One region of the Streptomyces cinnabarinus genome, then DNA from elsewhere that is predicted to be linked to it. Evidence: riboswitches for the same ligand, from Rfam matches in the RefSeq annotation. Region 1 holds a riboswitch; the other holds the start of a gene.
The links. A riboswitch is a leader RNA that binds a small molecule or an ion and turns the genes downstream of it on or off. The one in region 1 is predicted to bind thiamine pyrophosphate.
Positions count from the first base shown of each region.

Region 2: linked by a shared signal. The riboswitch ahead of STRCI_RS29230 (thiamine ABC transporter substrate-binding protein) and the one ahead of thiO (glycine oxidase ThiO) in region 1 are both predicted to bind thiamine pyrophosphate.

Region 1 covers NZ_CP114413.1:2,563,293-2,569,989, reverse strand. The annotation lists gene pknB (Stk1 family PASTA domain-containing Ser/Thr kinase) at 1-1,557, opposite strand, end outside; gene STRCI_RS11595 (thiazole synthase) at 1,652-2,446, opposite strand; gene thiS (sulfur carrier protein ThiS) at 2,450-2,650, opposite strand; gene thiO (glycine oxidase ThiO) at 2,695-3,852, opposite strand; TPP riboswitch at 3,850-3,961, opposite strand; gene STRCI_RS11580 (avidin-fold protein) at 4,014-4,364, shown strand; gene STRCI_RS11575 (NAD(P)/FAD-dependent oxidoreductase) at 4,451-5,614, shown strand; gene STRCI_RS11570 (Rv2175c family DNA-binding protein) at 5,682-6,047, shown strand; gene thiE (thiamine phosphate synthase) at 6,122-6,697, shown strand, end outside.
Region 2 covers NZ_CP114413.1:6,408,622-6,415,318, forward strand. The annotation lists gene pyrH (UMP kinase) at 1-250, shown strand, start outside; gene frr (ribosome recycling factor) at 395-952, shown strand; gene STRCI_RS29215 (phosphatidate cytidylyltransferase) at 952-2,088, shown strand; gene STRCI_RS29220 (SRPBCC family protein) at 2,195-2,644, shown strand; gene rlmN (dual-specificity RNA methyltransferase RlmN) at 2,692-3,798, shown strand; TPP riboswitch at 3,829-3,934, shown strand; gene STRCI_RS29230 (thiamine ABC transporter substrate-binding protein) at 4,010-5,095, shown strand; gene STRCI_RS29235 (ABC transporter permease) at 5,131-6,697, shown strand, end outside.

The sequences.
Region 1 (6,697 bases):
GACATCGACCGGACGGCCCTTGCTGACGACCAGCGCGACGGCGGAGCCCGAGCGGCGCTCGGTACCGGCGGTGGGGTCGGTGGAGATCACCGAGCCCCGGGCGACGGAGTCGCTGAACTCCCGGGTCACCATGCCCGGTTCCAGGCCCGCGCCGGTGAGCAGTTCCCGCGCCTTGTCCAGGCGGTAGCCCTCCAGGTCGGGGACCTTCACGACCTCCGGGCCCTTGGAGACGACCAGGTTCACCGAGTCGTTCTGCCGGATCCGGCTGCCGACCTCGGGGTCGGTGCTGATGACCTGGCCGCGCTTGACGGTGTCACTGAAGGCGCGCTCGACCTTGCCGACCTCCAGACCGGCGTCCTCCAGCCGGTCCTCGGCCTTCGCCTCCGGCTGGCTCAGCAGCGCCGGGACCCGGGTGAACTGGCCGGAGTTGATGTACCAGACGCCCGCTCCGACACCGAGCACCAGCAGCACGGCGACGACGAGGGCGAGCGGACCGCGCCTGGACCCCCGGCGTCCGGTGGGCGCGGGCGGCGGTGGCGGCGGGGTCTCGAAGCGGCTCGTGCGGTGGAACCGGTCCGGCCCCTCCTCGGCCTCGTTCACCGGCAGCGGGCGCGGCACCGTCAGCGAACGCGGGATCACGCTCGTACGGTCCTCGGCGTTGTCGTGCTCGCCGGAGAGGGCCTGCGGGGGCAGCGCGTCCAGCTGGTCCGGGCCGAGCGCGGCGCGGGCCCGGCGGGCCTCGGCGAGCAGGGCGACCGCGTCGTGCGGACGCACGTCCGGGGTGCGGGCGGTGGCGGAGGCGACCAGGGCGTCCAGCTCGTAGGCCATTCCCGGCACGACGGCCGAGGGCGGCGGGACGTCCTCGTGGAGATGCTTGTAGAGCACGATTGCGGGGGAGTCGCCGTCGTGCGGCTTCTCGCCGGTGAGCATCTCGTACAGGACGACACCGCACGCGTACACGTCGACGCGGGCGTCGGCGGCGCCGGGCTGGTCGATCTGCTCCGGCGCGAGGTAGGAGACGGTGCCGAGGACGGCACCGGTGGTGCTGGTGACCGTGTCCACGGACCGCACCAGACCGAAGTCGGCGACCTTGACGCGGCCGTCGTCCCCTATGAGGACGTTCTCCGGCTTCATGTCCCGGTGCACGAAACCGGCCCGGTGCGCGGCGCCGAGCGCGGCCAGCACCGGCTCCAGGATGTCCAGCGCGGCCCGCGGCTGGAGCGCGCCCCGGTCGCGCAGCACGTCACGAAGGGTGCAGCCGGCGATGTACTCCATGGCGAGGTAGACATACGACCCGTCGGTGCCCTGGTCGAAGACCTGCACGACGTTGGGGTGCGCGAGCCGGGCGACCGACTTCGCCTCCCGGATGAACCGCTCCACGAAGGTGCCGTCGACCGCGAGTCCCGGGTGCATCACCTTCAGCGCGAGCACACGGTCGAGCCGGGTGTCCACGGCCCGGTAGACCGTGGCCATCCCACCGACGGCGATCCGCGCCTCGACGCGATAACGTCCGTCGAGCACCTGCCCGACCAGCGGGTCCTGAAGGGTCGTATCCACGCAGGCGAGTGTACGAGCAGCGACTGACACGACTGCCGTTCAGTCCGGAACAGGGGCGGTACTGAAGCCGACCTGTGACGCAACCCACGGTCGATCAGAACGCGGGGCGCTCCGGATCCAGCACCGCCCTTCCGGTCACCGGCGAGGACGCCTCCGCGAAGTGGCGGCGCGGGATGCGGCCCGCGCGGTGGGCCAGGCGGCCCGCCTCCACCGCGTGCCGCATCGCGTCGGCCATAAGCACCGGCTCCTTCGCCCGCGTCACCGCCGAGGCGAGCATCACACCCGCGCACCCCAGCTCCATCGCGAGCGCCGCGTCCGAGGCCGTACCGGCACCGGCGTCCAGGATCACCGGCACGCGCGCGTGCTCGACGATCAGCTGGAAGTTGTGCGGGTTGCGGATGCCGAGGCCGGAGCCGATCGGGGAGCCCAGCGGCATGATCGCCGCGCACCCGACGTCCTCCAGCTTGCGCGCGAGCACCGGGTCGTCGTTGGTGTACGGCAGCACCGTGAAGCCGTCGTCGACGAGGATCTCCGCCGCGTCCAGCAGCTCGATCGGGTCCGGCAGCAGGGTCCGCTCGTCGGCGATGACCTCCAGCTTGACCAGATCGGTGCCGAGGGCCTCCCGCGCGAGGCGGGCGGTGAGGACGGCCTCCCCGGCGGTGAAGCAGCCCGCCGTGTTCGGCAGGACCCGGATGCCGAGCTTGTCCAGCACGGACAGGACCGATCCGTGCACCGAGGCGTCCACCCGGCGCATCGCGACCGTCGTCAGCTCCGTGCCGGATGTCACCAGCGCCCGCTCCAGGACCTCCAGGCTGGGCGCCCCGCCCGTCCCCATGATCAGCCGGGACGAGAAGGACATGCCGCCGAGGACAAAGGGATCGTCGGCCATGGGTCAGCCTCCTTGGACGGCGGTGAGGACCTCGACGCGGTCCCCCTCGCTGAGGGACGTCGACGACCACTGCCCGCGCGGGACGACGGTTTCGTTGAGGGCGGCGGCCACTCCGGAGGGCGCCGCGGTGAGGGACCGTACGAGCGTGTCGAGCGCCGTGCCCGGCTCGATGCGACGGGGCTCGCCGTTGACCGAAATGATGATCGAGGCGTCGGCCGAGGCAGGGGCCGAGCTGTTGACCGGGGTGCTCATACGGGCTGCTCCAGGAGTGCGAACCGCTTCGGGCTGAACGGGCGGGCCTCGTCGATGAGCTCACCGGTGGCCAGGGCGTGCGCGAGGGCGTCACCGGTGACCGGGGTGAGCAGCACGCCGTTGCGGTAGTGCCCGGTGGCCAGCAGCAGGCCGTCGAGCTCGGTCGGGCCCAACAGGGGTGCGTTGTCCGGGGACCCGGGGCGCAGCCCCGCGCGGGTCTCCGTGAGCGGCAGCTCGGTGATGCCGGGCACCAGCTCGTGCGCGTCGCGCAGCAGCTCGTACACGCCGCCCGCGGTCACCGTGGTGTCCCAGCCCAGCTCCTCGCTGGTCGCGCCGACTACCAGCTCGCCGTTCTCGCGGGGCACCAGGTAGACCTGGCTGCCGCGCACCACCGCGCGGACGGTCCGGCTCAGGAAGGGCGCGTGCCGGCGCGGCACGGTCAGCCGCAGCACCTGCCCCTTCACGGGCCGTACCGGAGGCAGCGCGTCCGCCGGGATGCCGGTCAGCCGTCCGCTGAGGCTGCCGGCCGCGAGGACCACCTGGTCCGCGCCGAGCACGGCGCCGTCCTCGGTGACACAGCCCGCGGCGCGCCCCCGGACCACGGACAGCCCGGCGGCCCACACCCGGTGGAAGACCACGCCCGCCCGCTCGCAGGCGGTCACCAGGGCCCGTGCCAGGCGCCGCGGGTCGATCTGGTGGTCGCCGTCCACCCGGAGCCCGCCGCGCACCCCGGGCGCCAGCATCGGCTCCAGGCGCCGGCAGTCCCGCCCGGACAGCCACTCGGAGTCGAGGCCCGACTCCCGTTGCAGCGCGTGCAGTTCCCGCAGATGCGCACGGTCGTCGGCGTCCAGCGCGACGGCGAGCGTGCCGCACTGCCGGTAACCGAGGTCCTGGCCGGTGAGATCGGTGAGCTCGGCCGCGAAGTCGGGATAGCGGCGGGCCGAGGCCAGGTTCAGGCCGAGCAGGGTCTGCTCGCCGTAGTGCAGTTCGGTGACGGCGGCCAGCATGCCGGCCGCCACCTGGGCGGCGCCGCCGCCCGGCTCGGGGTCCACCACGGCCGTGGCGAACCCGCGTTGTGCGGCCCGCCACGCCGTGACCAGGCCGATGATTCCGCCCCCGAGGACGAGGACGTCTGACGAACGCGTAGGCGACATGGGCGTCCAGCCCCTCCCTTCGCCGGCATGACCCGGATCAGGTTCGTACGGTCGGAGGCCGCCAGCCTCCCTCTCAGCCCGGTGCGTCCGGGCTCCCGCGAGTGCTTGTACGTTGGCCACCCTAGCCGCTCGTTCCACGCCACTGTAGGGAGCCTCGTCCCATGCCCCGCTCGCTCGACGGCCTCGTCCTCGCCCCTGTCGCCGACCAGGCCCCAGGTCAGGTGGGCACCCGGACCCGGTTCGCCTACCACGAGAAGGACGGTGAGATCTGGGCCGAGTACGCGGGCGGCGATGTCGTACGCGGGCATCTGGTGGGTACCCGGGAGGGCGACCGGCTGGACTTCCGGTACGTGCAGCTCAAGCGGGACGGGACCACCTCGTCCGGGCACTGTGTGTCGACGGTCGTGGAGCTGCCCGACGGGCGGGTGCGGCTGGAGGAGACCTGGGAGTGGGAGTCGCAACCCGGTCGCGGGACCAGTGTTGTGGAGCAGGTCACGCGGCACGACGGCTGACTGACAAATTGTCAGTTGTCTATGGTGATCAGGTGAGCGAGCAGACGACGACGGCACAGCGGCGGGTGGTGGTGGTCGGCGCGGGCATGGCCGGCGTGCAGACCGCGGTCGCCCTGCGGGAACAGGGCTTCACCGGCACGGTCACCCTGATCGGCGCCGAGCCCCATCAGCCCTACGACCGGCCCCCGCTGTCCAAGGCCGTCCTGCTCGGCAAGGCCGAGGGCTCCGCCTTCGACGTGGACTTCGAGGCGCTCGGCATCGACCTGAGCCTGGGCCGCGAGGTGCTGGGCGTGCGCCCCGCCGACCATGAGCTGGACACCGCCGAGGGGCCCGTCGGGTACGACGTGCTGGTCCTGGCCACCGGTGCCGAACCGATTCGGCTGCCGGGCGCCGAGGGCGTGCCCGGGGTGCATCTGCTGCGCACCCTGGACGACGCCGAGCGGCTGCGGCCCGTGCTCGCCCGGCAGCACGACATCGTGGTGGTCGGGGCGGGCTGGATCGGCGCCGAGTTCGCCACCGCCGCGCGCGAGGCGGGCTGCTCGGTGACGGTCGTGGAGGCCGCGGACCGGCCGCTCGCGGGCGCGCTGCCCGCCGAGGTGGCCGCGCCGATGGCCGCCTGGTACGCCGACAGCGGGGCCGAACTGCGCACCCACGCGCGCGTGGCGCGCGTCGAGCCCGGCGCGGTCGTCCTCGACGACGGCTCGACGCTGCCCGCGGGCGCCGTCGTGGTCGGCATCGGTGCCCGTCCCGCCACCGGCTGGCTGGCGGGCTCCGGGATCGAGCTGGGCGCGCAGGGCGAGGTGGTGGCCGACGAGCGGCTGCGCACCTCCGTGCCGGACGTGTACGCGGTGGGCGACTGCGCCTCCTTCCCGTCGGGCCGGTACGGCGAGCGTCTCCTGGTCCACCACTGGGACAACGCCCTCCAGGGTCCCCGCACGGTCGCCGCCGACATCATGGGCGAGGCGCTCGTGGTCTACGACCCGGTGCCGTATTTCTGGTCCGAGCAGTTCGGCCGCTTCGTCCAGTACGCGGGCCACCACACCTCGGCCGACCGCACCCTGTGGCGCGGCGACCCCACCGGCCCCGCCTGGACGGTCTGCTGGCTGCGCGAGGGCCGTCTGATCGCCCTGCTGGCGGTGGGCAGACCCCGGGACCTGGCCCAGGGACGGCGGCTGATCGAGGCCGGGGCGCGGATGGACGAGGTGCTGCTGACGGACCCGGCGAGGCCGCTGAAGGCGGCCGTGGTCTGACGCTCGTCGTGCCTGGTCGGACCGGTCTGACTTCCTCCTGTCAGTGCGGGATGGCAGGCTTGTCGTCGTGACCGAGATTGACGCAAAGATCGATGCTCTCGTCCCCGCCTGGCTCACCCTCCCCGACATCGCCGAGCAGCTCGGCGTCGAGGTGACACGTGTGCGGCAGCTGGTCAAGGAAGGCCAGCTCATCGCCGTACGCCGTGGTGAGAACCGCGCGCTGCACGTCCCCGCCGACTTCATCGACGGAGACAAGGTCGTCAAGGGCCTGTCCGGGACCCTGACGCTGCTGCGGGACGACGGCTTCACCGACGAAGAGATGCTGGAGTGGCTCTTCACCCCGGACGAGAGCCTGCCCGGCACCCCGGCCCAGGCCCTGAGCGAGAATCGCGGCACGGAGGTGAAGCGCCGCGCCCAGGCGCTCGCCGTCTGATCCGAGAGAAAGTCCCGGTGTACGGGCCCCGGCGCGCCCGCGGCCCGTACACCACCGACCACGGGGGAACACGTATGCCCGACACCGCACGCGCCCGGCTCGCCGACGCCCGGCTCTACCTCTGCACGGACGCCCGCAGGCGCCAGGGCGACCTGGCGGAGTTCCTGGACGCGGCCCTGGCGGGCGGCGTCGACATCGTGCAGTTGCGCGACAAGGGCATGGAGGCGGCCGAGGAGCTGGAGCACCTGGCCGTTTTCGCCGAGGCCTGCGCGCGGCACGGCAAGCTGCTCGCGGTCAACGACCGGGCGGACGTCGCCCACGCCGCGGGCGCCGAGGTGCTCCACCTCGGCCAGGGAGACCTTCCGGTCCCGGCCGCGCGGGCGATCCTCGGCGACGACGTCCTCGTCGGCCGCTCCACGCACGCGCCGGAGGAGGCCGAGGCGGCGGCCGTCCAGGAGGGGGTGGACTACTTCTGCACCGGCCCCTGCTGGCCCACCCCGACCAAGCCCGGCCGGTACGCCCCCGGGCTCGACCTGGTCCGGCACACCGCCGCCCTCGGCACGGACCGCCCCTGGTTCGCCATCGGCGGCATCGACCTCGGCAACCTCGACGAGGTGCTCGAAGCGGGCGCCCGCCGGGTCGTGGTCGTC
Region 2 (6,697 bases), 3.8 Mb from region 1:
GAACGGCGTGGACGGGGTCTACGACTCCGACCCCAAGGCCAACCCGGACGCGGTCAAGTTCGACTCCCTCGGCTACGGCGAGGTCATCACCCGGGACCTCAAGGTCGCCGACGCCACGGCCATCACGCTGTGCCGCGACAACAAGCTCCCGATCCTGGTGTTCGAGCTTCTGGCGGAGGGCAATATCGCCCGCGCCGTCAAGGGTGAGAAGATCGGCACGCTTGTGGGTGACCAGGACAGCCGGGACTGACCGGCAACACCTACGGACCCTGACCGGGGGATGGACAATGTTCTGCCGGTCGGGAACCGTGCAGGAAGAAGACGCGACGCAGCCGGCCGCCGCCCCCGTAACGGAACCGCAGCCGGGCCTACTCAAGACACGCAGGAGCAAGTGGTGATCGAAGAGACCCTCCTCGAGGCCGAGGAGAAGATGGAGAAGGCCGTCGTGGTCGCCAAGGAGGACTTCGCCGCGATCCGCACCGGCCGTGCGCACCCGGCGATGTTCAACAAGATCGTGGCCGACTACTACGGCGCGCCGACGCCGATCAACCAGTTGGCCTCGTTCTCCGTGCCGGAGCCGCGCATGGCGGTCGTGACCCCGTTCGACAAGAGCGCGCTGCGCAACATCGAGCAGGCGATCCGCGACTCCGACCTGGGCGTCAACCCGAGCAACGACGGCAACATCATCCGTGTGGTGTTCCCCGAGCTCACCGAGGAGCGCCGCCGCGACTACATCAAGGTCGCCAAGGGCAAGGCCGAGGACTCGCGCGTGTCCATCCGCTCGGTGCGCCGCAAGGCCAAGGACGCGATCGACAAGCTCGTCAAGGACGGCGAGGTCGGCGAGGACGAAGGCCGCCGTGCGGAGAAGGAGCTCGACGACGCGACGCACAAGTACGTCGCCCAGGTGGACGAGCTCCTGAAGCACAAGGAAGCGGAGCTGCTCGAGGTCTGATGAACGACTCTTCCTGGGGCGCTCCGCCACACGCCGGCCCGTCGGCCGGGTACTGGGGACCGTCCGACCAGGGGCCTGTCCAGGGGGCTGCCCCGGCGGGTCCCGCGTACGATGCGCCTCAGGCGCAGCACACTCGCCCCATGCCCATCGTGCCCGACGTACCCGCGTATGGCGGAGACCAGGATGACGACCGGGGGGCCGCTCGGCTGAGCGGCCCCTTGTTCCGCGACGAGACGCCGCAGGCGCGGACCTACCCGGCCGCGCCGCAGAATCCGGAGCCCATGCACGACGCCCCGCAGCCGGCGCCGCGACCGCAGAAGAAGAGTGCGGGACGCGACCTGGGTGCGGCCATAGGCGTCGGCGTCGGGCTCGGCGCGGTGATCGTGGCCTCGCTGTTCGTCGTCAAGGCGGTGTTCGTCGGCGTCGTGGCCGTCGCCGTCGTCGTGGGCCTGTGGGAGCTGACCAAGCGGCTGGAGGAGCGCAAGGCGATCAAGGCGCCGCTCGTGCCGCTCGCGCTCGGCGGCGCGGCGATGGTCGTCGCCGGGTACGTCCGCGGGGCCGAGGGCGCCTGGGTGGCGATGGCGCTGACCGCGCTGGCCGTCCTGGTCTGGCGGATGACCGAGCCGCCGGAGGGCTACCTCAAGGACGTCACGGCGGGCGTCTTCGCGGCGTTCTACGTCCCCTTCCTGGCGACGTTCGTCGCGATGATGCTGACCGCCGACGACGGCGCCTGGCGGGTGCTGACGTTCCTGCTGCTCACCGTCGTCAGCGACACCGGCGCGTACGCCGTCGGCTGGCGCTTCGGCAAGCACAAGCTCGCCCCGCGCATCAGCCCCGGCAAGACCCGCGAGGGCCTGCTGGGAGCGGTCTCCTTCGCCATGGTCGCGGGCGCGCTGTGCATGCAGTTCCTGATCGACGACGGCACCTGGTGGCAGGGGCTGCTGCTGGGCCTCGCGGTCGCGGCGAGCGCCACGCTGGGCGATCTCGGCGAGTCGATGATCAAGCGGGACCTCGGCATCAAGGACATGGGCACCTTGCTGCCGGGCCACGGCGGCATCATGGACCGTCTGGATTCCTTGCTGCCGACGGCGCCGGTGGTGTGGTTGCTGCTGGTGCTGTTCGTCGGATCCGGCTGAGTGTCGTACGGACCCCGGTCGAGCCCCCGCTCCGGCGGGGGCTCTGCTGTTCTCCTCGGCGCTGCGGTGGGACGATTTGGGTGTACACCCGCCAAGGGGGTTCACCATGTCCGCCATCCGACAGTCCATTGACGTCGACCGGACTCCCGCCGACGTCTTCGCCTACATCACCGACCCCTCCCACCTGCCCGAATGGCAGCTGAGCGCGGTCAAGGCCGAGTCGCTCGAAGAGGGGCCCGTCCATCCCGGCTCCCAGGTCAAGGTCATCCGCCGCATCGGCAACCGCGAGATCCCGATGATGATCGAGTTCGACGACCTCGACCCGCCCCACAGCTGGGACCTGCACGGGGTTGGGGGCCCGGTCCGGCCCCGCACCCACGGTTCGATCGAACCGCTCGACAACGGCCTCCGCTCCCGCGTGACCATAGAGATCGACTTCGAAGGACACGGCCTGGGCAAGGTCCTGGTGCCCCTCGTCGTCCGTCCCCAGGTCCGCAAGGAGCTCCCCCGCGACGAGGCACTCCTGAAGGAGAGGCTGGAGGGGACCACCGCGTAAACGGGCGGACCTGGCCACACCAATCGATCTGCGACACTGGTACGGCCATGCCTAAGCCCGGAGAACTCACATTCGTCGCCCCGCGCGGAGCCAAGAAGCCGCCGCGGCATCTCGCCGATCTCTCGCCCGCCGAGCGCAAGGACGCCGTCGCGGCGGTCGGGGAGAAGCCGTTTCGTGCCAAGCAGCTCTCGCAGCACTACTTCGCGCGGTACACCCACGACCCCGAGCAGTGGACCGACATCCCTGCCGGGGCGCGCGGAAAGCTGCGCGAGGAGCTGTTCCCCGAGCTGATGACGGTAGTACGGCATCTGTCGACCGACCAGGGGACCACCCGTAAGACGCTGTGGCGGCTGTTCGACGGGACGCTCGTCGAGTCGGTGTTGATGCGGTATCCGGACCGGGTGACCATGTGCATCAGTTCGCAGGCGGGGTGCGGGATGAACTGCCCGTTCTGCGCGACCGGGCAGGCCGGGCTCGACCGGAATCTGTCCACCGCCGAGATCGTCCATCAGATCGTCGACGGGATGCGGGCGCTGCGGGACGGGGAGGTGCCCGGTGGGCCCGCCCGGCTGTCCAACATCGTCTTCATGGGCATGGGCGAGCCGCTCGCCAACTACAACCGGGTCGTCGGGTCCATCCGGCGGCTCACCGACCCCGAGCCGGACGGGCTCGGGCTGTCACAGCGCGGGATCACCGTCTCCACCGTCGGTCTCGTCCCGGCCATCCACCGGTTCTCCGACGAGGGCTTCAAATGCCGGCTCGCGATCTCGCTGCACGCGCCCGACGACGAGCTGCGTGACACCCTCGTCCCCGTGAACACGCGGTGGAAGGTGCGCGAGGTCCTCGACGCGGGCTTCGAGTACTCCGCGAAGTCCGGGCGCCGGCTGTCCATCGAGTACGCGCTCATCCGGGACATCAACGACCAGGCCTGGCGCGGTGACCGGCTCGGGCGGCTGCTCAAGGGCAAGCCCGTGCATGTGAACCTGATTCCGCTGAATCCGACTCCGGGGTCCAAGTGGACCGCCTCGCGGCCCGAGGACGAGAAGGCGTTCGTGGAGGCCATCGCCGCCCACGGGGTGCCGGTGACCGTCCGGGACACCCGAGGTCAGGAGATCGACGGGGCGTGTGGTCAGCTCGCGGCCACCGAGCGGTAGTCTGAGCGCGTACATCCGTACGCACATCTTCATATCCGACAGGGGAGCGCCACAGCGCTGAGAGTGCGGGACAGGCCGCAGACCCTCTGAACCTGGCCCAGGTCATTCTGGGTAGGGAGATCGGTCGTCACTCAAGCTGTTGCGCCCTGCCCGGAAGCTGCCGCTCCGGGCAGGGCCGCGTCTCTTCCTGGTCCACTCCAGGAGGAATTCAGTGAGCATCACCAAGAAGGCCACGGTCATGGCCGTCGGCCTCGGTCTCGTCACGCTGCCCACGCTGGCCGCGTGCGGGTCGTCCGACAGCGGCGACTCGGGCGACTCCAAGACCGTCACGCTCGTCAGCCACAACTCGTGGGCCGTGTCCAAGGACGTCCTCGCCGAGTTCGAGAAGAGCTCCGGGTACCAGGTCAAGGTCCTGGAGGACGGCGACGCCGGGCAGGCCGTCAACAAGGCCATCCTCACCAAGGACAACCCGCAGGGCGACGTCTTCTTCGGCGTCGACAACACCCTGCTGTCCCGGGCGCTCGACAACGGGCTCTTCCAGCCGTACGAGGCCAAGGGGTCCGACCTGATCGTGCCGGAGTTCCGGGCCGACACGGACAAGCACCGGGTCACGCCGATCGACACCGGCGACATCTGCGTCAACTACGACAAGCAGTATTTCGAGGACCACAAGCTGACGCCGCCGTCGACCTTCGACGACCTGATCAAGCCCGAGTACAAGAACCTCCTGGTCACCGAGAACGCCTCGACCTCCTCGCCCGGCCTCGGCTTCCTGCTCGGCACCGCCGCGCAGTACGGGGACGACGGCTGGCAGGACTACTGGACGAAGCTGAAGGCCAACGGCGTGAAGGTCGTCGACGGCTGGGAGCAGGCCTACAACGAGGAGTTCTCCGGTTCCGCCGGCGGCAAGGCCGCGAAGGCGGAGCGGCCGCTGGTCGTCTCGTACGCCTCCTCGCCGCCCGCCGAGGTGATCTACGGCGATCCCAAGCCAACCACCGCGCCCACCGGCGTCGCCGAGGGCACCTGCTTCCGGCAGGTCGAGTACGCCGGTCTGCTGAGCAACGCCAAGAACACCGAGGGCGGCAAGGCGCTGCTCGACTTCCTGGTCAGCAAGCCGTTCCAGGACGACATGCCGCTCAACATGTTCGTCTACCCGGTCCGCGAGGGCGCCCAGGTGCCCCAGGAGTTCGTGAAGTACGGTCCGCGGGCCGAGGACCCGCAGACCATGGACCCCGAGAAGATCGCCGACCACCGCGATGAGTGGGTCAAGTCGTGGACCTCGCTCGTACTGAAGTAGCCCGCCCGAGGAGGCACGCGGCGCGGCTGGGTCTGATGGCCCTGCCCGTCGCGTTCTTCGGCGTCTTCTTCGCCTACCCCGTCACCGCGATCGTCGCGCGCGGTCTGCACGCCGACGGGGCCTGGCACTTCGGCCGGATCTGGGATGTCGTGGCCCAGCCGGACATCCGGCACGTCCTGTGGTTCACCACCTGGCAGGCCCTCGCCTCGACCGCGCTGACCCTGCTGGTCGCACTGCCCGGCGCCTATGTCTTCGCGCGCTACGACTTCCCCGGCAAGCAGGTGCTGCGGGCCGTGGTGACGGTGCCGTTCGTGCTGCCGACGGTCGTCGTCGGTACGGCCTTCCTGGCGCTGGTCGGCCGGGGCGGACTGCTCGACGAGCTGTGGGGTCTACGGCTGGACACCACCGTGTGGGCGATCCTGCTGGCGCATGTCTTCTTCAACTACGCGGTCGCCGTGCGCACCGTCGGCGGACTGTGGGCGCAGCTCGATCCACGGCAGGAGGAGGCGGCCCGGATGCTCGGGGCGTCGCGCTTCAAGGCCTGGCGGCAGATCACCCTGCCCGCCCTCGGCCCGGCCGTGGCCGCCGCCACCCTGATGGTCTTCCTGTTCACCTTCACCTCCTTCGGTGTCGTGCAGATCCTCGGCGGCCCCACCTTCTCCACCCTCGAAGTGGAGATCTACCGCCAGACCTCCGAGATCTTCGACCTGGCCACGGCCGCGGTCCTCACCCTCGTCCAGTTCGTGGCCGTCGGCGCGATCCTCGCCGTGCACGCCTGGACGGTACGGCGGCGGGAGACCGCGCTGCGGCTGGTGGACGCCTCGCTGACCGCGCGCCGGCCGCGCGGAGCCGGGCAGTGGGCGCTGCTGGCCGGCGTCCTGGTCACCATCGTCGTACTGCTCCTGCTGCCCCTCGCCGTGCTGGTGCAGCGGTCCCTGGACGCGCCCGGGTTCGCCTACTACCGGGAGCTGACCTCGGCCGACCGCGGGGTCTTCCTGGTCCCGCCGATCGAGGCGATCGGGAACTCGCTGGAGTACGCCGCGGTCGCGACCGCCGTCGCCGTGGTGATCGGCGGACTCGCCGCCGCCGCGCTGACCCGACGGGACGCGGGACGGTTCGTACGGGGCTTCGACGCGCTGCTGATGCTGCCGCTCGGGGTGTCCGCGGTGACCGTCGGGTTCGGGTTCCTGATCGCTCTGGACGAGCCGCCGCTCGATCTGCGGGCCAGCTGGATCCTGGTGCCGCTCGCCCAGGCACTCGTGGGCGTCCCCTTCGTCGTACGGACCATGCTGCCCGTGCTGCGCGCCGTGGATCAGCGGCTGCGGGAGGCGGCGGCCGTGCTCGGGGCGTCGCCGTGGCGGGTGTGGCGGGAGGTGGATCTGCCGATGGTGCGGCGGGCGCTGCTGATCGCGGCCGGGTTCGCCTTCGCCGTGTCGCTGGGGGAGTTCGGGGCGACCGTGTTCATCGCGCGGCCGGACAATCCGACGCTGCCGGTCGCGGTGGCCAAGCTGCTCGGCCGGGCCGGTCAGCTCAACTACGGCCAGGCGATGGCCCTTTCGACGATTCTGATGGTGGTGTGCGCGGTGGCGCTGCTGGTGCTGG